DNA from 3 places in the Geodermatophilus sp. URMC 62 genome. Region 3 is predicted to be linked to each of the others. Evidence: riboswitches for the same ligand, from Rfam matches in the RefSeq annotation. Region 3 holds a riboswitch; each other region holds the start of a gene.
The links. Region 3 has a riboswitch for cyclic di-AMP ahead of ACU616_RS06820 (C40 family peptidase). Riboswitches for the same ligand answer to the same signal wherever they lie in the genome.
Positions count from the first base shown of each region.

Region 1: another riboswitch for cyclic di-AMP. It lies ahead of ACU616_RS08905 (aggregation-promoting factor C-terminal-like domain-containing protein); the one in region 3 lies ahead of ACU616_RS06820 (C40 family peptidase).
Region 2: another riboswitch for cyclic di-AMP. It lies ahead of ACU616_RS17665 (C40 family peptidase); the one in region 3 lies ahead of ACU616_RS06820 (C40 family peptidase).

Region 1 is NZ_JBRFHY010000001.1:1,855,862-1,863,348, forward strand. It holds gene ACU616_RS08900 (EAL domain-containing protein) at 1-988, opposite strand, end outside; gene ACU616_RS08905 (aggregation-promoting factor C-terminal-like domain-containing protein) at 1,175-1,783, opposite strand; cyclic di-AMP (ydaO/yuaA leader) riboswitch at 2,032-2,189, opposite strand; gene ACU616_RS08910 (VOC family protein) at 2,422-2,847, opposite strand; gene ACU616_RS08915 (TcmI family type II polyketide cyclase) at 2,879-3,532, opposite strand; gene ACU616_RS08920 (hypothetical protein) at 3,543-3,764, shown strand; gene ACU616_RS08925 (cytochrome P450 family protein) at 3,730-5,010, opposite strand; gene ACU616_RS08930 (FAD-dependent monooxygenase) at 5,047-7,487, opposite strand, start outside.
Region 2 is NZ_JBRFHY010000001.1:3,630,141-3,637,627, forward strand. It holds gene ACU616_RS17645 (TM0106 family RecB-like putative nuclease) at 1-883, shown strand, start outside; gene ACU616_RS17650 (carbohydrate kinase family protein) at 905-1,807, opposite strand; gene ACU616_RS17655 (hypothetical protein) at 2,079-2,588, shown strand; gene ACU616_RS17660 (DUF222 domain-containing protein) at 2,645-3,835, opposite strand; gene ACU616_RS17665 (C40 family peptidase) at 4,034-4,546, opposite strand; cyclic di-AMP (ydaO/yuaA leader) riboswitch at 4,559-4,692, opposite strand; gene ACU616_RS17670 (hypothetical protein) at 5,087-5,221, shown strand; gene ACU616_RS17675 (serine hydrolase domain-containing protein) at 5,427-6,602, shown strand; gene ACU616_RS17680 (MBL fold metallo-hydrolase) at 6,644-7,487, opposite strand, start outside.
Region 3 is NZ_JBRFHY010000001.1:1,420,062-1,427,548, forward strand. It holds gene ACU616_RS06805 (DUF3817 domain-containing protein) at 1-14, opposite strand, end outside; gene ACU616_RS06810 (hypothetical protein) at 93-407, shown strand; gene ACU616_RS06815 (DUF2568 domain-containing protein) at 474-851, opposite strand; gene ACU616_RS06820 (C40 family peptidase) at 977-2,131, opposite strand; cyclic di-AMP (ydaO/yuaA leader) riboswitch at 2,148-2,281, opposite strand; gene ACU616_RS06825 (hypothetical protein) at 2,470-2,694, shown strand; partial or broken gene ACU616_RS06830 (YhjD/YihY/BrkB family envelope integrity protein) at 2,745-3,563, shown strand; gene ACU616_RS06835 (transglycosylase domain-containing protein) at 3,605-6,133, opposite strand; gene ACU616_RS06840 (HelD family protein) at 6,237-7,487, opposite strand, start outside.

The DNA.
Region 1 (7,487 bases), 440 kb from region 3:
CGGTGGTCAGGCCGCTGACGATGCTGCGGTCCATCTTGATGACGTCGGGGGCGGTGACCACGATGTGCCGCAGCGAGGAGAACCCGGCGCCGACGTCGTCGATGGCCAGCCGCATGCCCCCGGCGCGGAAGGGCAGCAGCGCGCTGCCGAGGGCGTCGTAGTCCGCGACCGGGTCGTGCTCGGACAGCTCGAGCAGGACCCGGTGCAGCGGCAGGGTGTGCAGCAGCGCGGAGAACTCCGGCGTCAGCAGGGTCTGCGGCGAGACGTTCATCGCCACGTAGCCGTCCACGCGGTCGAGGTGCTCGGCGGCGCGCCGCAGGGCCAGCAGCTCGACCTCGTGGCCGCGGCCGATGCTGTGCGCCTCCTCGAAGACGACGTCGGGGCCCTTGCCCCAGTCGGCGGGGAAGCGGCTGAGCGCCTCGGCGCCCACGCGGTCCCCGGTGGCCAGGTCGACGATCGGCTGCAGGACGACGGTCGGCCCACCGGAGGTGACCAGCGGGTCGAGCCGGCCGTCGATGTCGTCGCGGCGCTGCTGCGCGCGGAGCTCGGGCTCGATGATCACCGAGGCGGCCGACGCGAGGACCTTCATGAGGGCCTCGTCGCGTCGGGTGAGCTCCTTGTCGGAGGTGAACCCGAAGGCGCAGAACGTGCCGTAGAGGCTGCCGTCGGACAGCCGGACCGGCGTCGAGACGTAGCTGCGGATCCGCGGGATGCGCGCCGAGGGCAGCGACATCGCCAGCGGGTACCGCTTCACGTCGTCGATGACGGGGGGCAGGTCCCCGTCGAGGATCTTCTGGCAGAACGACGTCTCCTGGACGACCTTCGCGCCCTCCTGGACGAGGACCGGCACGCGGGTGTCGACCACCTCCAGGTGCTGGGTGGTCCCGTCCATGCGCGTCAGGAACGCCACGGGCATGTGCAGCGACGTCCTCGCCGTGCGCAGCAGGTCGGCGATCCGCTGCTCGGCGTCGGTGCGCTTCCTGGCCATCGTGTGCTCCCGTCCGGAGGGTCCTCCTCTGCATCGACGCAGGGGGCGGACACCTGGAACGGCCGGGAGCCGACCTCACCCGGACCGGTGAGACGGTCCGGCGGGCGCCTCCCGGGAGGGACGGGGGAGACGCCTGCGCCGGGGGCCCGCTCCCGCTGCTGAGAGGGGCCCACGGCGGTCAGGGGATCAGTACCAGTTGTTCGCCTGGTGGAAGTCCCAGGCGGCGCAGGAGCTGCCGTACCGGTTCTCGATGTAGATCAGGCCGGCGTCGATCTGCCGGTAGGGGTCCGACGTCTTGGCGATGCCGGTGCTGGCCCACGTGGAGTCCAGGAACTGCGCGATGCCGTAGGCGGTGCTGGTGGGGTTCTGCGCGTTGGGGTTCCACCCGCTCTCGGCCTCCCAGAGCTTGTCGAGGCAGCCGAACTGGGTGCTGTTCCCGACCTGGCCCGCGGCGTAGTCCTTGTACGCCTGCTCGCCGGTGGCGGCCGGTGCCGGCGCGGGGGCCGGCGCCGGGGCGGGCGCGGGGGCGGGAGCAGGCGCGGGGGCCGGCGCCGGTGCGGGGGCCGGCGCGGGAGCAGCCGCGGGTGCGCCGTCCCGGTTGCCGCCCCACTGCCCCGTGGAGCCGCGGTCGCCCGGGTTCCACTCGTCGGCCTGCGCGACCGCCTGCCCGCCGAAGGCGAGGCCGAGGGTCATGACCCCCGTGGCGGTCAGCAGGAGCAGGGCGCGGCGGCGCGGCGGCGCGGCGGCGGGGGCGTTCTGGGCACAGGTGTGCTCGACAGCGGTGCGTGCGTGCATGGAGACGTCCTCCTGGAGACGCGGTCACCGTCGATCGGTGCCGCGGCGGTCGGGATGGGCTGCGGGCACCACGCCGTGCGCGCGGTGCCCGGGCGGGCAGGGCTCGACAGCCGGGCGTGCGGCAGCGGCCGGACGCGGGGCCCGGCGGACGGCGCCGTACGACGGCTGGTGCGTGCAGGTGGACAGGCGGGAGCGCGATGGTCCCGGACCTGGACGCGCAGGGGCGGTGCCCCAGGCGCGAGTGATCTCCGTTCTCCCCGGGCCGCCTACCAGGTGAGCTGACGGGTTCGGGCTGGGAGTGCCCTACCCGCTCCCGGCGACGGCCGGGAGCGGGACTCACCCCGGTGGTACTGGTGGGTCCCCGGCTCGCGCCCACGGTGTGGACGCGACTCGGCGGCATCCGGCAGGGAGCCCCCGGGACGGGGGCGAGACGCCCGGCCGGACGCCGAAACGCTAAGGACGGGACCGGTCCGTGACAATCTCGTGACCTGAAACGGGTCGGCCCGCGGCGCGACAGGCCGACGCCACGCCCGGGATCGCGCTCGGGACGTCACGCCGCGCGACCACCGGGGGCCGGACGCACGGCGACCGCCGGGACCCAGCGGTCCCGGCGGTCACGGTGCCGGCAGCGTGCGGTGTCAGGCGTTCCAGGGCGGCGCCCCACGCCGGAAGTCGGCGGCGGGGTGCTGGTCGGAGACGAGGCCGACCACGTTGCCGAAGGGGTCGACGACGGCCGCACTGACCACCGGCCCGTGCGGCGTGAGGGGGATGTACTCCTTGGCGCCCATCGAGGCGAGCCGCTCGAGGACGGCGTCGAGGTCGTCCACCCACCAGTTCCCGATCACGCCGCCCGGCTCGAACGCCGCGCTGAACGGGGCGGCGGTGCGGGCGGCGATCGCCAGGCGGGTCCTCTCGTCGAGGTCGAACGCGGCATAGCTCAGCCGCCCGTCGGGTCCGGGCCGGGTGAAGGTGGGCCCCGAGCCCAGGAACTCCGTGTACCAGGCCGTGGCCGCGACCACGTCGTCGGCCCAGTAGGTGAGCGACGCGATCCCGCGCAAGCTCATGGTGAGACCTCTTTTCGGTCGGTCGGCATCGTCAGTCCCCGGGTGTCCAGTCCGGGGCCGTCCAGCGGTGGAACACCCGGGCAACCGAGTCGCGTGGGGTCTGCCACGTCTCCGGGTTGTACGGGCTGACGTAGGGGGCGAGGTCGGCCATCACCTTGGCGAAGGCCGGTCGCATCGACTCGTGGTTCTCCCGCACGGCCGCGGCCTTGACGCGGTCCTGCTCCAGGAGGTGCACGAAGACGTCCTCCATCGAGTACAGCCAGCGGCCGGTGACGCCGGTCTCCGTCGGCAGCCCGCCGGCGTCGGACTCGGCGAACACCCGCGCGATGGCCTCCTCGGTGCCCGGCTTCATCCGCTGCACGATGACGGTCATCTCCCGGTCGGGGGAGACCTCACCCTCGGGCACCCACGAGTAGAACTGCTTGGCCACGGAGTGCGACGGGTTCTGCCAGTAGCTCGGGTAGGGCGTCACGTAGGGGGCGATGGCCTCGGCGATCGCCTGGAACGCCGGCAGGCCGCGGCGCTGCCCGGAGACCTCCGGGTCCTCCTTGCGCTCGATGACGTGCAGGTACAGGCCCTCGTAGGAGAGCAGGACGCGCCCGACGACGCCCATGTCCTGCGGCCGGGTCGTCCGGTCGTAGTAGGCGAACACCGGCCCCACCTTGTCCTCGGTGCCGGGTGCCATCCGGCAGACGATGACGTTGCGGAACGGCCGCCACGACGCCGAGGACCAGCTGGCGGGCGCCGTGGACGTGTTCGTGAACTCGACCGTGTCGTTCGCCCAGGGCGGTTCCGTGGGCGTCGTCGAGGCGTCGGCCGCCGGGTCGGCCGACGGCGTGGCCGACGTGCTGGTCGACGTGCTGGTCGACGGGGTCGTCTGGGTCATCGCGTGCCTCCAGGGACGGGAGTGGGGGTGAATCGGAGGGGGAGTTCCAGCAACCCGCGGAAGGCCGAGGCCGCGGGGAGCCACTGCAGGTCCTCGACGGGGACGTCGAGGCGCAGGTCGGGGAGGCGCACGAGGATCCGCCGCAGTGCGGTCGTCGCCTCCAGCCGGGCCAGGGCGGTGCCCAGGCAGTAGTGGATGCCGTGGCCGAAGGCCAGGTGCGAGGTGGGACCCCGGCTCAGGTCGAGCTCGTCCGGGTCGGCGACCAGCGCGGGGTCGTGGTTGGCCGCGCTGAGCACGATGGTGACGATCGAGCCCGCCGGGACGGCGACCCCGCCGATCTCGAGGTCCTCGGTGGCGAAGCGGAAGCTCGACACCGGCACCGACCCGTCGAAGCGCAGCAGCTCCTCCACGGCGTCCGGGATCCGGGAGGGGTCCTGCAGCAGCTCGGCCAGCTCCTCGGGGTGGGTCAGCAGCGCCACGACGGCGTTGCCGAGGAAGTCCGACGTCGTCTGGTAGCCGGCGAACAGCAGCAGGAAGGCGCTGGAGACCAGCTCGGCCTCCGAGAGCCGGCCGTCCCCGTCGCGGGCGGCGATCAGGGCGCTGACCAGGTCCTCGCCGGGCTGCTCGCGCTTGGTGGCGACCAGGCCGGTGAAGTACGCGTGCAGCCGTGACTGCGCCTGCCCGATGGCGGCCCGGTCCTCCTGGGGGCTGCGTCCGCCGGTGCCGACGGTCCGGATGACCTGGGTGCCGGCCAGGATCTCCTCGTGGTCGGACTCGGGGATCCCGAGCAGGTCGCCGATGACCGCCAGCGGCAGCCGGAGGGCGAAGTCGTCCACGAAGTCGGTGGCGCCGCGCGGTGCGATCCGGTCCAGCAGGCCCTCGACGATCTCCTCCACGCGGGGCCGCATCGCCTCGATCCGCCGCGGGGTGAACGCCTGGGTCACCAGGCGGCGCAGCCGGCTGTGCTCGGGCGGGTCGGAGTTGAGCATGTTGGTGTTGATCTGGCGCGCCTTCTCGCCGAACACCGCCAGGTAGGTGTCCCCGGCTCGGTACAGGTCCTTGGACAGCCGCGGGTCCGACAGCGCCTGCTTGGCGTCGTCGTAGCGGGTGACGAGGAAGGAGTCGAAGCGCGGCGTCCGCACCTTCACGACCGGGCGCTCGGCGCGCAGCCGGGCGTAGACCGGGTAGGGGTCGGCGCGGAACTCGGGCGTGTAGATCTCCGCGCCGGGGACGACGTCGTCCGCCGTGCTCGGTGCGGGGTCAGCGGTCTGCGTCATGGGTCTCCCTCGGGTGGGCGTGGGGGTGCGGTCGGGTCACTGCGCGAAGACCCCCGCCAGGTGGTCGCGCAGGGCGTCCTCGTCCAGCGGGCGGCTGCGGAAGCCGACGTGGCCGTCGGGGCGGACCAGGTAGGCCGCCGTCCCCGCGCCCGCAGTGCCGTAGGCGGCGGCGAAGGCCCCTCCGGCGTCGCGGACGACGGGCAGGTCGACCAGCGGGGGCACCCGGGCGTCGGGGGCCGCGAGGAGGTAGGCCGTCACCTCGCCGCGGGTCTGCTGCCGCACACCGACGGCGAGCTTCTCCAGGGCGAGCACCTGCTCCTCCGGGACGCCCGCGTCGGCGTGCAGCAGCAGCGTCGAGCGGGTGCCGCGGGTCAGGTCGAACAGCCGCAGGGGGTGGGCCACGCCGAAGCGCCGCAGCCCCTGCACGTCCGGCGCCCGGTGCCCGGGTTCCGGCCCGGCGGGGAAGCCGCCGGGGGCCGTCTCGCCGACCAGCGGGCTGCCGGCGTAGTTCATGGTCATCTGCATCTCGAGCAGGAACTGGGCCTTCTCGTCGGCCATGTCCATCTCATCGGTGAACGCGATGGCCACGGCCCGGTCCACGATCATCTTCCCGGCGGGACGGCGCTCGGCCTCGTAGCTGTCCAGGAGCCCGGGCGCGGCCTCCCCCCGGACGGCGAGGGCGAGCTTCCAGCCGAGGTTCCAGGCGTCCTGGATGCCGGTGTTCATCCCCTGCCCGCCGGCCGGCGGGTGCAGGTGCGCGGCGTCGCCGGCGACGAACACCCGCCCCTCGCGGTAGCGGTCGACGATGCCGTGCTTGATCCGGAAGATCGACGACCAGCGCAGGTTGCTCGCCGTCGTCCCGGGCGGCCCCAGGTCGTCGATCGCGGCCTGCATGTCGGCCAGCGTCGGCGGCTCGTACTCCTGCCAGAACCCGGGTGGGACGACGCCGGAGCCGACCGCCTCCTGCCACCGCTCGGGCGCCAGGGTCGCGATCCGGTAGCGGTTGCGGCCCTTGAGCGGGACGCAGACGAGCATCCCGGTGAAGTCGTCCTCCTCGATCCGCACGAAGCGCACCAGGTGCCCGGCCGGCAGGTCCCAGTCGACGTCGACGTCGCCGAGCATGAACAGCTGCGGGAACATCGACAGGCCGCCCTCGAAGGAGAGCCCCAGCCCCGACCGGACGGCGCTGTGCGCCCCGTCGCAGCCGACCAGGTACTGCGCCCGGGTGGTCTCCTCCCCACCGTCGACGTGCCGCAGCCGCGCGGTGACGCCCTCGTCGTCCTGGGCGAAGGCGACCAGCTCCACCCCGCGCTCGACGACCACGCCCAGGGAGGCCAGCCGGGCGCCGAGGATGCGTTCGGTGTCGTACTGCGGGAGCCCGAGGTGGGCGTAGGGCAGCTCGTCGAGGCCGGCCCAGTCGACCTGGTGGGTCTGCACGCCGTTGACGAACACCGTCTGGCCGTACAGCCAGATCCCGGCGTCCATCGCCTCGGTGACGATGCCCTGGTCCTCCCAGATCTCCATCGTCCGGCAGTGGATGCCGATCGCCTTGTCCGCCTGGGTGGAGGCCTCGGGCCGCTTGTCGACGACGCGGACGGCGACGCCGCGGCGGGCCAGCTCGATCGCGTGGGTCAGGCCGGCCGGCCCGGCGCCGACGACGAGCACCTCGACCGCTCGCCCGGCCGTGCGCGCGACGTCCCCGAGGTCGGCCGCGGCCGGCAGCGGCGCCGCCGCGACGTGCCCGTCGTCCGGCTTCTCCACGAACTCCTGCACGCTGGCGCTGGGCACCGTGCTCACCGGCGGGCCGGCCAGCACCTCGAGGTCCGGCTCGGGCGTCACGGGGACGGCGGCGGGCAGGGCGTCGGGCACGGTGTCGGGCGCGGCGTCCGGCACGGTGTCGGGCACGGTGTCGGCGGTCGCCGACGGCGGCTCGGGGCGCACGCGCAGCGCGAAGACCCGGCGGTCCTCGCCCCGGGCCAGCCAGCGGCCCAGCGGCCCGGCGGCCCAGTTCGCCGGCTCCGCCGTCCAGTCGGTGAAGTGCTGCTCGGAGTCCCACTCGGCGACGACGTGGTAGCGGCGTCCGTCGGCCTCGCGCAGCAGCTCCTCGCGGGCGTGGCCCGGGGCGCTGCGGGCGAGCTGCGCGGCGGCGAGGTAGGCGAGCTCGAAGGCCTCCTGCTCCCAGCTCTCGACGGCGACGGCGCTGTCCACGCGCACCCGCTCCACCTCGACGTCCCCGCCGGGGGAGAGCAGCGGCGGGAAGTCCGCGTCGGCGTCGGGCCGCCGGCGGATCTCCAGCACCTCGCGCCGGAACTCCACCGAGTGCCACCGCGCCAGCGGCGCGCCGGCCGCCATGTGGGACGGGTCCTCGACCCAGGCCACGAAGTCGGCCTCGGACTCCCACTCGGCGAAGATGTGGTACCGCAGGCCGGCGGCGTCGCGCAGCAGCTCCTCGCGCACGTACCCGCGGGAGTCGCCGA
Region 2 (7,487 bases), 2.2 Mb from region 3:
CGTGTCCCTGGTCGGCGGGACGGCGTGGCTCTGGACCAACCCCGACCTGGCCGCCGCGGTCGACGTGCTCGTCGTCGACGAGGCGGGGCAGTTCTCGCTGGCCAACGCCGTCGCGGTGGCGCGGTCGGCGCGCTCGCTGGTGCTCCTCGGCGACCCGCAGCAGCTGGCCCAGCCGACGCAGGCCGTGCACCCCGGCGACTCGGGGCTCTCGGCGCTGGAGCACCTCCTGGAGGGGCACCCGACGGTGCCGGAGGACCGCGGCGTCTTCCTCGACACCACCTACCGGATGCACCCGGCGCTGACGGCGTTCGTCTCGGACCTGGCCTACGAGGGCCGGCTGGAGTCGGCGGCCGGCCGCGACCGGATCACCGTGCGGCCGGGCGGGCTGGTGTCCGGCAGCGGGCTGGCGGTGCGGTACGTGGAGCACGCCTCGCCGTGCTCGGCGTCCTCGGAGGCCGAGGCCGCGGAGGTGGCGGCGCTGTGGCGGTCGCTGCAGGGCGTCGGGTGGGTGGACGCCGAGGGCGTGGAACGGCCGGTCGGGCCGGACGACGTCCTGGTGGTGGCGCCGTACAACAGCCAGGTCGGGCTGATCCGCTCGCTGCTGCCCGACGGCGCGCGGGTGGGCACGGTCGACCGGTTCCAGGGGCAGGAGGCGCCGGTGGTCGTGTACTCGACGACCTCGACGTCGGCCGACGACGCCCCGCGCGGGGTGTCGTTCCTCTACGACCTCAACCGGCTCAACGTCGCCGTCTCCCGCGCCAAGGCGCTGGCGGTGGTGGTGATGAGCCCGCTGCTGCTCGACGCCGTGGTCCGGACGCCGGAGCAGCTCCGGCAGGTCAACGCGCTGTGCCGGCTGGCGGAGATGGCGGCCGACGCCGGCTGACCCGCCGAGTGCACGTGGGGGTCACGGCGGCGGCTGGCCGCCGACCACCCCGGCGACCAGGGCCGCCGCCGCGTGACCGGAGCGGACGGCGTCGAGCACGGGCACCCCGGCGCGCCAGCCGGCCAGCACCCCGGCGACGAACGCGTCCCCGCACCCGGTCGTGTCGCGCAGCCGGCCCTCCGGCAGCGGGTCGACGGGCACCTGCCACGAGCCCGCCGCCGTGGCGACCCGGGTGGGGCGCGCGCCGGCGTGCACCAGTACCAGCCCGGGCGCCCACGCCGGCAGCTCGTCGCCGTCCAGGCCGAGGACCGCGGCCTCGGCGGCGTTGCAGGAGAGCAGGTCCGGCCGCAGCCCGGTGAGCAGGTCGACGTACGCCGCGGCGCCGTGGCGCTCGATCCGCGTCGCGGCGGCGACGTCCGCACCGACCGGCACGCCGAGGTCGTGCGCCGCCGACGCCGCGGCCCGCACCGCGGCGGGGAAGCGCAGCAGGTCGTAGCCGTCCACATGGACGACGGCGGCGCCGGCGAACCACTCCGGACGCACGTCGGCCGGCTCCAGGCCGCCCTCGCCGCGATCGGTCAGCAGGGTGCGCTCGCCGCCGGGGTGCACCAGCACCGTCGACAGCGGCACCCGGCCACGGCGCGCCACCGCCACCTCGACCCCGCGCGCGGACAGCCCGGCCAGCAGCCCGTCGGCGAGCGGGTCCGCGCCGGCCCAGCCGGCCAGCCGTGCCGGCGCGCCGCGGCGGACGACGCCGGCCGTCACGTTGGCCGGGGCCCCGCCGGCCGCCGCCGTCCGCACCACCCGCTGCTGGCCGCCGACCACCAGGGGCGCCGACAGCTCGAGCAGCTGGTCGGCCACCAGCTTGCCCACCGCCACCACCGGGCCCCGGCCTGCGGGGCGCGGCCACCTCGGACCGTCCACGGGGTCAGCGTGCCGTGGGGTCGACACCGCGAGCACGTGCACGACGCCACCGACCCGGGGAGCCGTGGGCGCCGAAGGCCACCTCCGCGTTGCCGTGCGACCACGGAGAGGCGGGCATGCCGGTGCGGTGGGTGCGGACGGAGGTCAGGGACCCGGCGATCGACGCCCCACGGGCGGGGTTCGCCCCGTAAGCTCCCCGCCTCATACGGGCGGCCCGTACGTCAGCGGAGCCGCCCGTGGTCACTGCCGAGTCGTCCGGAAGAAACCCCACATGGCCGACAGCCGCACCATCCCCCCTCCCTCCGACCGCCACCGGCACGCGCACCGGCCGGTGCCGAGACGCCGCCGGTCCGCGCTCCTGATCGCCGGCATCGTCGTCCTGGTGGCCGCCATCGCGGCCGTGCTGGTCCTCGCCTCGGGGGACGGGTCGGACGAGGCGGACGCCGCCGATCGGGCCGTTGCCAGCCCAGCGGCGAGCACGACCCCGGTGGCGAGCAGCGAGAGCAGCCCGCCCCCCACGGCACCGGCTCTGAGCGCCGAGGAGCCGGCGAGCGCGCCGGACGTCCCCGAGGAGTTCGCCGCGTCGCTGCAGCAGATGGGGATCCCGCTCGACGCCCACACCGGCTGGGTCGTCGCGCAGGGGATCTGCGTCCGGCTGGGACAGCCGGAGTACGACCAGTTCAGGATGTCCGAGGGCGTCGAGCGGCTCTTCCCCTCCGTGGAGGACGAGCAGGCCCACGACTTCGTGGCCATGGTCGCCGAGTCGGTCTGCCCTGCCTGACACCACCTGCCCGGCCCACCGGTGGGTGTGCCGGGCAGGCCGCCGGCGGCGGGCCGTCAGGCGGCGTGCAGCAGCGGTGCCGGGGTACTGATCTCGGTGCCGTCGGGTCGCCAGGTGCGCCATCGGCCGTCGGGTCGTCGCTCGACGCGGAAGCCGTGGTGGACCTTGGTGTGGTGCCGCTCGCACAGCAGCGCGGAGTTGTCCAGGTTGGTCTCGCCGCCGTCGAGCCAGTGCACGAGGTGGTGCACCTCCGCCCACCACGTGGGGGCGTCGCATCCGGCGAACACACACCCGCCATCGCGCAACTCGACCGCTCTGCGCAGGTGACGATCGGCCAGGCGGTGCTCGCGGCCGAGGTCCAGTGGTGCCCCGTCGGGGCCCATGACGACCCGGGAGACGGTGGCGTCGCAGGCCAGCCAGCGGGCGCGGGCGGCGGAGATGACCGCGCCGAACCCCATCCGCCCGGCAGCAGGACCGCCGCTGCCGGCGGCGAGGTCCTCGTGGTCGATGACGACGGCCACGTGCGGCTTGACCGTGCGCAGGGTCGGCAGGCCACCGGCGGCGAGCGCGTTGTCGGCCAGCTGGACGAGTGCGTCGCCGAGCCGCTGGGCGCGGCTGCGCTGGTCGCCGGCGGGCCGGTCGGCCTGCACGAAGGACTCGACCGCCGCCTGGAACCTCTCCCCACCCACGGCGTCGAGCTCCCCGCGGATCGACAGCGACCCGTCGGCGTGCTTCGACAGCGTCAGCCGCCGCCCGTCGGTGGGGTCGGGCTCGGGTCCGTCGGGATCGAGCCACGTCAGGTAGTGGCGCACCGCGCGGACGACGTCGGTGTGCTCGTGCTCGACGGCCAGCCCGGTGAGCACCGCGTCGATCTCCACCAGGTCCACACCACGCTCGGCGGCCGCGGCCAGCCGCTCGGGCGTGAGCACGACCGCGGCGACGCCCACCTGCTCGGCCGACACAAGCCCGGCGTCGTGCGCCTCGGCCAGCGCCGGCAGGTGCTCCAGCACCCGCCCGTTGCCCACCAGCCGGGCGGCCGCGGCGGCCGAGAGCCGGCAGTGGCCGCGCAGGCAGGACCGCGACCGCAGCCCGTCGCGTTCGGGTGCCTGCCGGTTCTCCGCCGCCCGTACCAGCCGGGTCAGCCGGGCGTCGATCCGGTTGCGCTCGGCGACCGCAGCCGCGACCTCGTCCAGGATCTCCGCGTCCGTCAGCGCGGCGGTGTCACCGATCGCGCCGCTCGAACACATGTACGGAGTCTAGTCGAGGGAAGTGGGCGGATCAACCCGAAAGCCCAGCTCAGAGCCGTAATCGCGGTCGGCTGAGTGTGCATGGCTCGGCCGGACCCGGTCGCCGATGCGGGCGACCGGCGACGGCTCGACGGCTGAGTCCTGACGCGACGGTGCCCCGGCCGGGGAGTCCGGCCGGGGCACCGTCAGGGCCGTGCGTCAGGCGACCCGGCGGGCGCCCACGTAGCTCGGCATCGAGTCGAGGTTCACCACCGCCACCGGCTTGCCGGCGGTCGAGGCGTGGACCATCTGGCCGTTGCCGATGTACATGCCGACGTGCGAGACCGGGGTGTAGAAGAACACCAGGTCACCAGGCTGCAGGTTGGCCTTCGCCACCGGGGTGCCGAACGTCGACTGGGCCTTCGAGGTGCGCGGGATCGAGATCCCGGCCGCCTTGTAGGAGAAGCTGGTCAGCCCCGAGCAGTCGAAGGAGTTCGGGCCGGTCGCGCCGTACACGTACGGGTCACCGACCTGGGCCAGCGCGGTGTCGACGGCGACCTGGGCCGCGCTGGAGGAAGCCGCAGCCGGCGCGGCGGCCACGGCCGTGCCAGCGCTGTCACCCGCAGCAGCCGAGGCCGGCAGGGGGGAGAGGGCGATGCCGGCTCCGGCGATGGCCGCGACGGCGATGCCGCGGAACGAGCGACGAGCGATGGACGTGCGTGCAGTCGTCATCGACGACGGTTCTCCTGTTCTCCACGATCGCCTGCCGGGTTAGCTGACGGGTTCGGACGGGGGAGTCGCCCGGCGCGACGAGTCGCGCTTCACCCCAGTGCTCAGGTGGGTCCCCGGTCCGGGTACCGGCTGGGTGCCGGCATCCGGTTCGGCGTGTCCGGCGGGTGTCACGCGGGAGGTGACGAAGGGCCCTGGCCGAACCGCGACGACGGTAGGTAGGGGATGTGGAGCCCTCAACCGCCCTGGGGGAACGCCACGCCCGGACCACCTTGCGGGACTTGACAAGTGCCAGAAATCCGAAACGCCGTACTGAGCTGCGAAGATCTCCCGGGGCACTGCCCTGTGGCGGACCCCCCGCGTGGGCGGACACGCGGGCCGACGGTAAAAAGGACATAACGGTGCGTCCGAACGCTGAGTCAATGACCGGCCACGAGGGAAGTGGTCGGGACGCCGGGATCCGCACGGTTGCCGCGCCCGTTCACCGGGCATCGGGACAACAGTCGACAGGAGGAGGACCCCGTGGGGATGTTGAGGAAGCTGGTGGCTTCAGGCGTCGCCGCCAAGGTGGTGCAGGAGCTCCAGAAGCCGCAGAACCAGGCCAAGATCAAGCAGTTCATCCGCGACTACCAGGCCAAGAACAAGAGGGGCGGAGGCGGCGCGGCCGGTCGCTACTGACGCCCACCGCGCAGCACTCCTCGCGACCCCTGTCCCGGTACCCGGGACGGGGGTCGCGCCGCGTCAGGACAGCCGCGTCCGGGGATCCGCGTCCGGAGACCGGGTCCCGCCGGCGTCCGGACGCGCCGTTGCGCTGCCCCTGGTCACGCGCCAGCCTGACGCCGGGGCCGCCGCAGAGTCGCGGCGGACCAGCCGAGGAGGGGCCATGAGCAGAGACATCGACGGCAGCCGGATCGACGCGGTGCTGGCCGACGCGGTGCAGAGCGGAGCGGTGCCGCACGTCGCCGCCATCGCCGCCGACCGGGACGGCGTCCTCTACGAGGGCGGCGCGGGGGTGCGGGTGGCCGGGGAGTCCGACGACCCCGTGGGCACCGGCACCCAGTTCCGGATCATGTCGATGACGAAGATGGTCACCACCGCCGCCGCCCTGCAGCTGGTCGAGCGCGGCGACCTCGACCTCGCCGCGCCGGTCGAGGAGTACCAACCCGAGTTCGCCGCCGTCCAGGTGCTCGAGGGCTTCGACGGCGACACCCCGCGGCTGGTCCCGCCGGCCAGCCAGGCGACCGTCTCCCAGCTGGTCACCCACACCACGGGCCTGGGCTACTGGTTCTGGAGCGCCGACCTGCTCCGCTACGAGACGGTGACCGGCGTCCCCAACGTCGTCCCGGGCTCGGCCGAGGCGTTCAAGGCACCGATGGTGGCCCACCCCGGCACCCGGTTCGTCTACGGCATCAACACCGACTGGCTCGGCAGGGTCGTCGAGACCGTCGCCGGCACCACGCTCGACGAGGTCGTGCGGACGGGGATCACCGAGCCGCTCGGGATGGCCGACACCATGTTCCGGCTCGACGAGGGCCGGAAGGCCACCTGCGTCGCCATCCACACCCGCGGCGAGGACGGCCGCTGGACCGCCGTCCCCGAGATCCTCAACCAGGAACCCGACTGGTGGGCCGGCGGGCACGGCCTGTACTCGACGCCGCGCGACTACACCCGGTTCACGCGGGCGCTGCTGCGCGGCGGCGAGCTCGACGGCGAGCGCATCCTGTCCGAGGAGACGGTCGACCGGGCGTTCACCAACCAGATCGGCGACCTGGGGTTCCCCGCCGAGATCCCCACCGCCGACCCGCCGATCACCGACAGCCTGCGGGTCGGGCCGGGCTGGACGTGGGGCCACGGGCTGCTGCTCAACACCGAGGACCAGCCGGGCCGCCGCCGGGCCGGCACCGGCGCCTGGGCCGGCCTGTTCAACACCCACTTCTTCATCGACCGCACCACCGGCGTCTGCGCCTCGATCTACACCAACTCCCTGCCCTTCATCGAGCAGGACGGCGCGTGGCGGGTCTACGGCGAGTTCGAGGAGGCCCTCTACGCCGCGCTCTGAGCCAGGGCGGGGGACGGCGCCGCCGTCCCCCGCGCCCCGGCTCAGGCCCGGCAGCCGATGGGGCCGCCGTGGAAGGCGACCATGTCCGGCCAGATGGCCGTCAGCGGCAGCCGCTCGCCCAGCGGCCGGCCGTCGAGCTCGGCGTGGGCCCGGTGCAGGTTGCCCACCAGCCGCTCGGACTCCTGCCAGGCCGCGTAGGGGTTGTCCGCGTGCCGGCGCGCGGTCTCCAGCGGCGACCAGCCGGCGGCGTGCCCCTCCCGCGCCGCCGCGTCGACGAAGGCCGCGTAGCCCGCGAGGTCGTCGAGCAGCCGGGTCACCTCCGCGCCGCGGCACACCGGGCCGTGGCCGGGCACCAGCACCTCCGGCTCCAGCGCCCGGATCGCGGCCAGCGCCCGGGGGTACCCGGCGACGCTGCCCTCGGCCAGGAACGGCTGACCGCCGGCGAAGGCGATGTCGCCGGCGAACACGACCCCCTCGGCCGGCAGCCGGACGACGACGTCGCCGCGGGTGTGCGCCGGCCCGACGGCGTGCAGCTCGACCGCGCGCTCGCCCAGGTGCAGCGTCATCGCGCCGGTGAAGGTGACGTCGGGCGGCCGCACCTCCAGGTGCCCGTAGTCGGGACCGGTGAGCACCTGGGCGGCGATCAACCCGGCAGCGAGCTGGTCCTCCCGCGCGAGTGCGTGCCCGACGACCGGGGTGTCGGCCGGCGCCAGCCAGTTGCCGAAGGTGTGGTCGCCGTGGTGGTGGGTGTTCACCAGCGCGCGCAGCCGGCCCGGCGCGACCCCGCCCACCGCCGCGAACAGCGCCCGGTTGCGGGCCTCGGTCGAGGTGGTGTCGACCATGAGGCCCGCACCGTCGTCGCCGACGACCACACCGGTGTTGTTG
Region 3 (7,487 bases):
GTGCGGGGGTTCATCGCGGGGAGGTCCTCCGGTGGACGGTCGGGTCTCCCCTGTCCAACGGGGACCGGTCGTCGAGGATCCCGGCCGGCGGTGTGACCTCCGTGGCAGGGCCGGTGGGCGTGCGGGGTCCGGCGCGGCGCGAGCTCTGCCTCGTGCTGCTCCGCCGGATGGCCGACCTGCGTCCCGACCTGGTCGCCGGGGCGCTCCCCCGCCTCGGCGCCACCCGCGCCGAGGCCCACGCCGCCCACACCCGCTGCTGGAAGGACTCCGTCCCTCCCCCGCCTCGCACGCTCGGCGCGAGCCTCCGGACGGGGGCGCCGCCGGCGACCGCGGGGCGGCTGTGGGAGCACGTCGTCGGCGACGTCAGCGGGCTGCCGGCGCCGTGGACGTCGACCCCGGCGTCGTGACCCGCTGGGAGGTCCGCCTGACCTCGGGCGCCACGGCGGCCTTCGTCCGGGGCCTGCTGCAGCGGGTCAGCGCGCCCGGGCAGCCGCCGCGTCCCTGACCGGCGGCTGCAGGGCCGCCGGGTCGGACAGCAGCGCACCGGCGGCCGAGACCACCGCCAGGACGGCGGCCGGCACGAGCCCGGCGAGGTCGGCCAGGGCGGCGACCGCGCCCCCGAGCACGGCGAGCTTCGTGACGACGAGCAGCGCCCGCGCCCGGACGACGGCACGGGGCGCGGCGAACAGACCCCACAGCACCGCCGCAGCTGCCGGCAGACCCGCTCCGAGGAGCACCCGGAGGGCGGCCGCCTCCGGCACGGTGGCCCCCCACCAGGCCAGGACGCCCAGCGCCGCCATCTCCGAGAGGAGGGCGGCGACCGCTCCCGTCCACGCCCCTGTGCGTCGCATCCCGGCCTTCTGACGTGAGCAGTGCTCTCGTTCGCGAGCAGCGTTCCACACCAGCCGGCCGGGGTCCAGACGCAGCGGAGCCCCGGCTCCCGCGAGGGGCCGGGGCTCCGCCAGCGGTCGCTGCGTCAGGTGAGGCGGCGGGCGCCGGCGTAGCCGCCCATCGCGTCGATGCTGGCCACCTTGACGACGTCGCCGGAGGTGGGGGCGTGCACCATCTGGCCGTTGCCGACGTAGATGCCGACGTGGCTGACCGGGCTGTAGAAGAAGACCAGGTCACCGGGCTGCAGGTCGGCCCGGGAGACCGCGGTGCCCATGCGCGACTGCATGCCGCTGGAGTGCGGGAGGCTGATGCCCGCGGCGCGGAAGGCGTACTGGGTCAGGCCGGAGCAGTCGAAGGAGCCCGGGCCGGCCGCCGCCCACACGTAGGGCTTGCCGCGCTGGGCCATGGCCACCACCGTCGCGGCCGCGCCGCTGCCCCCACCGGACGGCACGGCGGCCGGGGCGCTCGAGGTCGGGGACGACGACGAGGACGAGGAGCCCGAGGACGACGCGGGCGCGCTCCCGGAGGTCGCGGCGGCGCGCTCCTCGTCGCGGCTGGCCCGCTGGGCCTCCTCGGCGGCGTGCGCGGCGGCGGCGGCCTCGAGGGCGGCGCGCTTCTCCTCGGCGCTCAGCCGGGCGAAGTCGGCCTGGTACTCGGCGATCTGCGCCTCGAGGCCGGCCTGCTGGCTGGCGACGTCGTCGTACCGGCGCTGGGCCTCGGCGGCGGCCTCGGCGGCCGCCGTCTGCGCCGCGGTCGCGGTCTCGGTGGCCGTGACGGCCTCGCCGAGCAGGCCGTTCTGGTACCCGGCGACGCCCTGGAGCAGGGTCACCCGGTCGACGAACTCGTCGGCGTCCTGGCTGGTCATGAGGGCCTGCAGCGGGCCCATCGCGTCGCCGGTGTAGGCCGACCGGGCGATCCCGACCACCTGCTCGCGGGCGGTGTCCACCGACGCCTGGGCCTGGGCCAGCGTCGCGGCCGCGGCCTCGGCGGCGGCCTGCTGGGCGGCCAGCCCCTCGCGCGCCTCGTTGAACCGCTCCGTGACGACCTCGAGGTCGTGCCCGCGGGCGGCGACGAGCTCGGCGGCCTCGGCCGCCGTGGTGGGCTCCTCGGCGGCGGCCGGCGCGGGGACGCTCCCCAGACCGAGGCCGATGCCCACGGCGCCGACGAGGGCGAGGACGGCGCGGCGGCGCGACCGGGTGGTCACGGGCAGGCCGGGGACGGACGTGCTCAGGGGCGCCACGGGTCGGCGTCTCTCCTTCTCCTCCCAGGCCGCCTACCGGGTTAGCTGACGGGTTCGGGCGTGGAGTCGCCCGGCGCGCGCGGACCGCGCACGCTTCACCCCGGGACTGCGTTGGGTCCCCGGCCCGGTCCCCCTCGGGGAGGACCGGCTCGACGGCGTCCACGGGGTGTCACCCAGGTAGGTGACGGAACGCCCCGTTGGACGTACACAGCGTAAGGGTGTAACCGGCTCGTGACAATGAGTACTTTCCCGTCGTCCCGCTCACACCCGACCGGTGGGTCGCCGCCCGGTTCCGGCACACCCGTTTGGGAGGGTGCCGGGACGAGCACGAGTCGGGCATGTCCTCCTCCACGCGCTCGCGCCTCGCCCGGCCGCTCGTCGTGCTCGCCCTCCTCGGCTCGCTGGTCGCCTGCGGCGACAACACCGACTTCTCCCGGGGGCCCACCAACTGCGACTCCAGCGGGGAGGACGCGAGCAACCCCAACGACGCCAGCTGCCAGGAGACCGGCGAGAACCCGGGCAACGACGCGCCGACCACCGACGACGCCAACCCCGGCGGCTGAGCGCTGCCCCGGACCGTCGGCGGGCGCGCGACCGCCCGGGTCGTGAGCCGGTGAGCCGGGGACGGAGGTGGACGGCGGCCGGGCCGGGCGCCGCGACGCGCGCGCTCCTGGCCGGCGCCCGGCGCCTGCTGCGCGGCCGCGATCTCGCCCTCATCGCCGCCGGGCTGACCTTCTACGCGGGCATCGCGGTCGTGCCGCTGCTGCTGGTGGCCGTGCGGCTCACCGCGCTGGCCACCTCGCCCGCCGAGGTGCGCGCGCTCGTCGGCCGGCTGACCGAGCTGCTGCCGGCCGAGCTGGGCGCGCCCGGCGCGGTCGAGCGGCTGGCCTCCGCCGGGGTCCGGCTGGACCTGCTCGGCTTCGTCCTGGCGCTGGTGCCCCTCTCCTTCTACGGCGAGGGCCTGCGCCGCGCCCTGCTGCGCTTCAGCCGGCAGCGGGACACCGACACCCTCACCGGCTGGCGCGGACGGCTGCTCACGCTGCCGCTGGTCGTCGTGACGCCCGTGCTGCTGTACCCGCTGCTGCTGGCCGCCCGCTTCATGGCCGACCTGGCCCAGCAGGACGGCGTGGGCCCGGCGGTCGGCCGTTTCTTCGTCGGCTACTACTCGGTGCTGTTCGTCCTCACCGTGCCCCTCGCCTGGGGCTTCGGCGTGGTCGCCGCCGGCCGGCACCGCCGGCGCGCGGTGGCGTGCGGCGCCCTGTTCACCGCGGCGTGCCTGTCGGGGTTCCTGCAGGGGTTCGTGGTGTTCCTGTCGCTGCCCCTGGACCTCGGGGCGCCCTTCGGCGGCCTCGTCGCCGTGGGCGCGGTGGTGGCCGTCGGCCTCTGGATGTTCCTGCTGCACCTGGTGCTGCTGGCCGGGTGGCTGCTCACCCAGTCCCTCGACGAGCTCCTGGGCCGGCGGCAGCAGGAGGACTACCCCGACGGGAAGCCCGGCGCGAACCCCGGCGGCAGCCCGGGCACGGGCAGCTCCGGCCCCGGCAGCGCCGGTGCCACCGGCGGCTCGGGCGCCGGTTCCGGTGCCGGCTCGGGGGCCGGTTCGGGGGCCGGTTCCGGTGCCGGTGGCGGCGGCTCGGGGGCCGGCGCGGGCTCCGGGGCCGGCGCCTCGGGCGCGGGGGCGGGCGGCGGCGGCTCGGGCGCCGAGGACGTCTCCGGCGCGGGCCGGGGGTCCGGCGCGGGGGCGGCCGGGGGTTCGGGAGCCGGCTCGACGTAGGCGCTGCCGTTGCTCACCAGGATCGACACCTGCTGGCCGGGGACGGCGCGGCCGCCGCGCGGGGGGCTGGTGCCCAGCAGCGCTCCCTCCGCCTCGTCGCTGTCGACGCGCACGGTCCGGGAGGTGAACCCGGCGTCGGCGAGCGCGCGCTCGCAGGCCCGCACGCTGGAGCACCCGGGCACCGGCCGGGTGTTGCCGTCCTGCACGGTGGGGTCGGCGGGCGGGAACTCGCCGCTGCCGCGGGCCTGCAGCACCGGCGCCATCGCGTCGTGCCAGATCGTGGCGCCCTTCCCGCCGCCGAAGCCGCCGACGTCCTCGTTGCGCTTGGGGTTGAGCACCATGACGCTCGCGGTGATCTCGGGCGTGTAGCCCACGAAGGCCACCGAGTAGTTGTCCTGCGAGGTGCCCGTCTTGCCGGCGATCTGGTGCCCCGGCACGTAGGCGCGCGACCCGGTCTGCCCGGGATTGCCCGGCTCGACGTCCTTGCGCAGCATCTGGGTGAGGGTGTCGGCCACGCCCGGCGGGACCGCCTCCGGCGTGCAGCGGTCGCCGACGTCCAGCGGCTCGCCGTCGGCACCGACGGCGGGCTCGCCGTGCGCGTCGAGGACGGAGGTGACCGGGACGACGTCGCACCGGGTGCCGCTGGCGGCGAAGGTGGAGTACGCGCTCGCGAGCGCCAGCGGGCTGGTGGCCTCGGCGCCGAAGGTGAACGAGCCGCGGTTCTCGTCGACGATCTGCTGGGCCAGGCCCGGCGGGCTGAACTGGAACAGTCCCGCCGCCTCGGCCATCCGCACCGGCTCCTCGACGCTGCCCAGGGCGTCCTCGAGCGCGAGGAAGTAGGTGTTCGACGACTGGTAGAGCGCCGTGGTCAGGTCGAGGGTCGGCCGGTAGCCCGACCCGGCGTTGCGCACGCAGTACCGGCCGTCGGTGGCGCGGCCCTCGCAGGGGCCGCCGTACACCCGCGACACGTAGGGGTCGGGCGCGGTGAGCGTGTAGTGCGCCGAGAAGCCGCGGGCCAGCGCGGCGGCGGCCACGAACACCTTGTAGGTGGAGCCCGAGCCCTGGCTGGGCCAGGTGTTGAGGTTGAACGACTCCTGCGTCGGGTCGGCCCGGTCGTAGCCGAAGGTCCGGTTGACGCTCATGGCCAGCAGGTGGCCGGTGCCGGGCTCGACGGCGGTGAACATGCCGGCCAGCGAGTCCTCCGGCGCCAGCGTCTGCCGCACGGCGGCGTCGGCGGAGCGCTGCAGCTCCGGGTCCAGCGTCGTCTGCACGACGTAGCCGCCGTTGTCGAGCTGCTCCTGGGTCAGGCCGAGGTCCTCGATCAGGTGCCGCTGCACGAAGTCGCAGACGAACGGGCCGACGCTGGCCTGCACGCAGCCGCGGGGCGGGGCCGGCCCGGGCGCGAGCCCGAGCGGCTCGGCCTGCGCGGCGGCGGCCTCGTCGGCGGTGACGAGGCCCTGCTCGGCCATCCGCGACAGCACCTCGTCGCGGCGCGCCGTGGCCGCCTCCGGGGCGGTGAACGGGTCGTCGGAGGTGGGGCTCTGCACCAGCCCGGCCAGCAGCGCCGCCTGCGGCAGGGTCAGCGCGGCGGCGTCGACGCCGAAGAAGGCGCGGGCGGCGGGCTGGACGCCGTAGGCGTTCTGGCCGAAGTAGACCAGGTTGAGGTAGCGGGTGAGGATCTCGTCCTTGCTGTAGGCGTCCTCGACCGCCAGCGCCAGGCGGGCCTCGCGCACCTTGCGGCCGAGCGTCTGCTCCGTGGCCGCCGCGCGCTCCTCGGCGGTGTCGGCGGTCTGCAGCAGGGTCTGCTTGACCAGCTGCTGGGTGAGCGTCGACCCGCCCTCCTCCACGCCGCCGGCGGCGATGTTCATGGCCAGCGCGCGCGCCGTCCCCTGCACATCGAGGCCGTGGTGCTCGTAGAAGCGGGCGTCCTCGATGGCCACCATCGCCTGCTTCATCACCTCGGCGATCTCGCCGGGCTCCACCGGGTCGCGGTTCTCGTCGTAGAAGTACGTGATCGGCTCGCCGTCCGCCGCGAGCAGGACGGTGTTGCCCGCCGGCGGGTCGACGGTCAGCTCGGTGGGGAGGTCGCCGAGCAGGCCGGTCGACTGCTGGGCGGCGAGCGAGGGCACGCCGACCCACGGCAGGAGCAGCCCGGCCACCAGGGCACCGGCGACCAGGATCACGGCGGCCAGCCGCACCAGCGTGCCCAGCCGGCTCGGCAGCGGGTCCATGGGGCTCCCTCCTCGGGCCGCGCACACTGCAACAGGAATCGGTGCGGGTCACAACCACCCGCGCCGTACGTCCTCCGGACGGGGACGGACGGACCGGTGCCGCTCAGCCGCTCAGCACGGCGGGCAGGTCGTCGCGGTGCAGCACGACCAGCGTGCTGACCGCGCGGGTCAGCACCACGTAGAGCCGGTGGAGCCCGCGCGGCTCGGCGGCCACGATCGCCGCGGGGTCGGCGACGACGACGGCGTCGAACTCCAGCCCCTTGGCAAGCGTCGCGGGCACGACGGCGACCCGCGCGGCGGCCGCGCCGTCGTCGGCGAGCACCGCGGCCGGCAGGCCGGCGTCCTGCAGCAGCCGCGCCACGTCGGGCACCGCGGCGTCGGCGCAGACGACGCCGACCGACCCCGGCCCCGCGGCGAGCCCGGCCACCACGCCGGCCAGCGGCCCGGCCAGGTCGGGGACCGGCCGCACCTGCAGGGAGCCGGGGTCCCGGCGCACGGCCGTGGCCGCCGGCAGGCCGGGGGCGATGGCCGGCAGCAGCCGGTTGGCGTAGTCGAGGACCTCCCCCGGCACCCGGTAGCCGCGCGTCAGCGGGTGGACGGCGGTGTCGGGGCGGCCGAGGCCGGCCAGCGTGGGGGACCAGTCGGCCGCCGACCAGGGGCTGGTCGCCTGCGCGAGGTCACCGAGCACGGTGAGCGACCCCGCGGCCAGCCGGCGGGCGACCGCCCGGCACTGCATGGGCGAGAGGTCCTGCGCCTCGTCGACGACGACGTGCCCGTAGCCGCCGGTGCGCTCCAGCAGCCCGGCCGCCTCGTCGACCAGGACGGCGTCGGCCGCGGTCCACGGCGTGCTGCGCACCGACCGGGCGGGCGGGCGGCGCAGCAGGGCCTGCTCGTCGTCGGTGAGCACGCCGCGGGCCGCACGGGCGAGGACGGCCGGGTCGGACAGCAGCGCGGCGACCAGCCCGGCGGCGTCCCGGGCCGGCCAGACGGCGTCGCAGAACGCGCGCACCTCGGCGCTGCGGGCGGCCCGGCGGGTCTCGGCGTCGGTCGGGCTGCCGCCGGCCTCCTCCGTCTGCCGTCGCGCGTCCTCGGCCAGCAGCATCGCCAGCCGCTCCCGGCCGGCGGTGTGGTGGAGGCGCTGCTGGTCGTCGGGGACCCGCCCGCGGCGGCGCAGGTCGTCGACGTGGCGCTTGAGCCGCTCCACCGGCACCCGCCAGCGGCGGCCGGCGAGCGGGACCAGCACGTCCTCGGTGGGCTTGGCGATCGACCCCCACAGCGCGCGCGAGAGCACCTCGGCCATGCGGGCGTCCCCCTTGAGGACGGCGACCTCCGGCGGGTCCTGCGCCCGCACCGG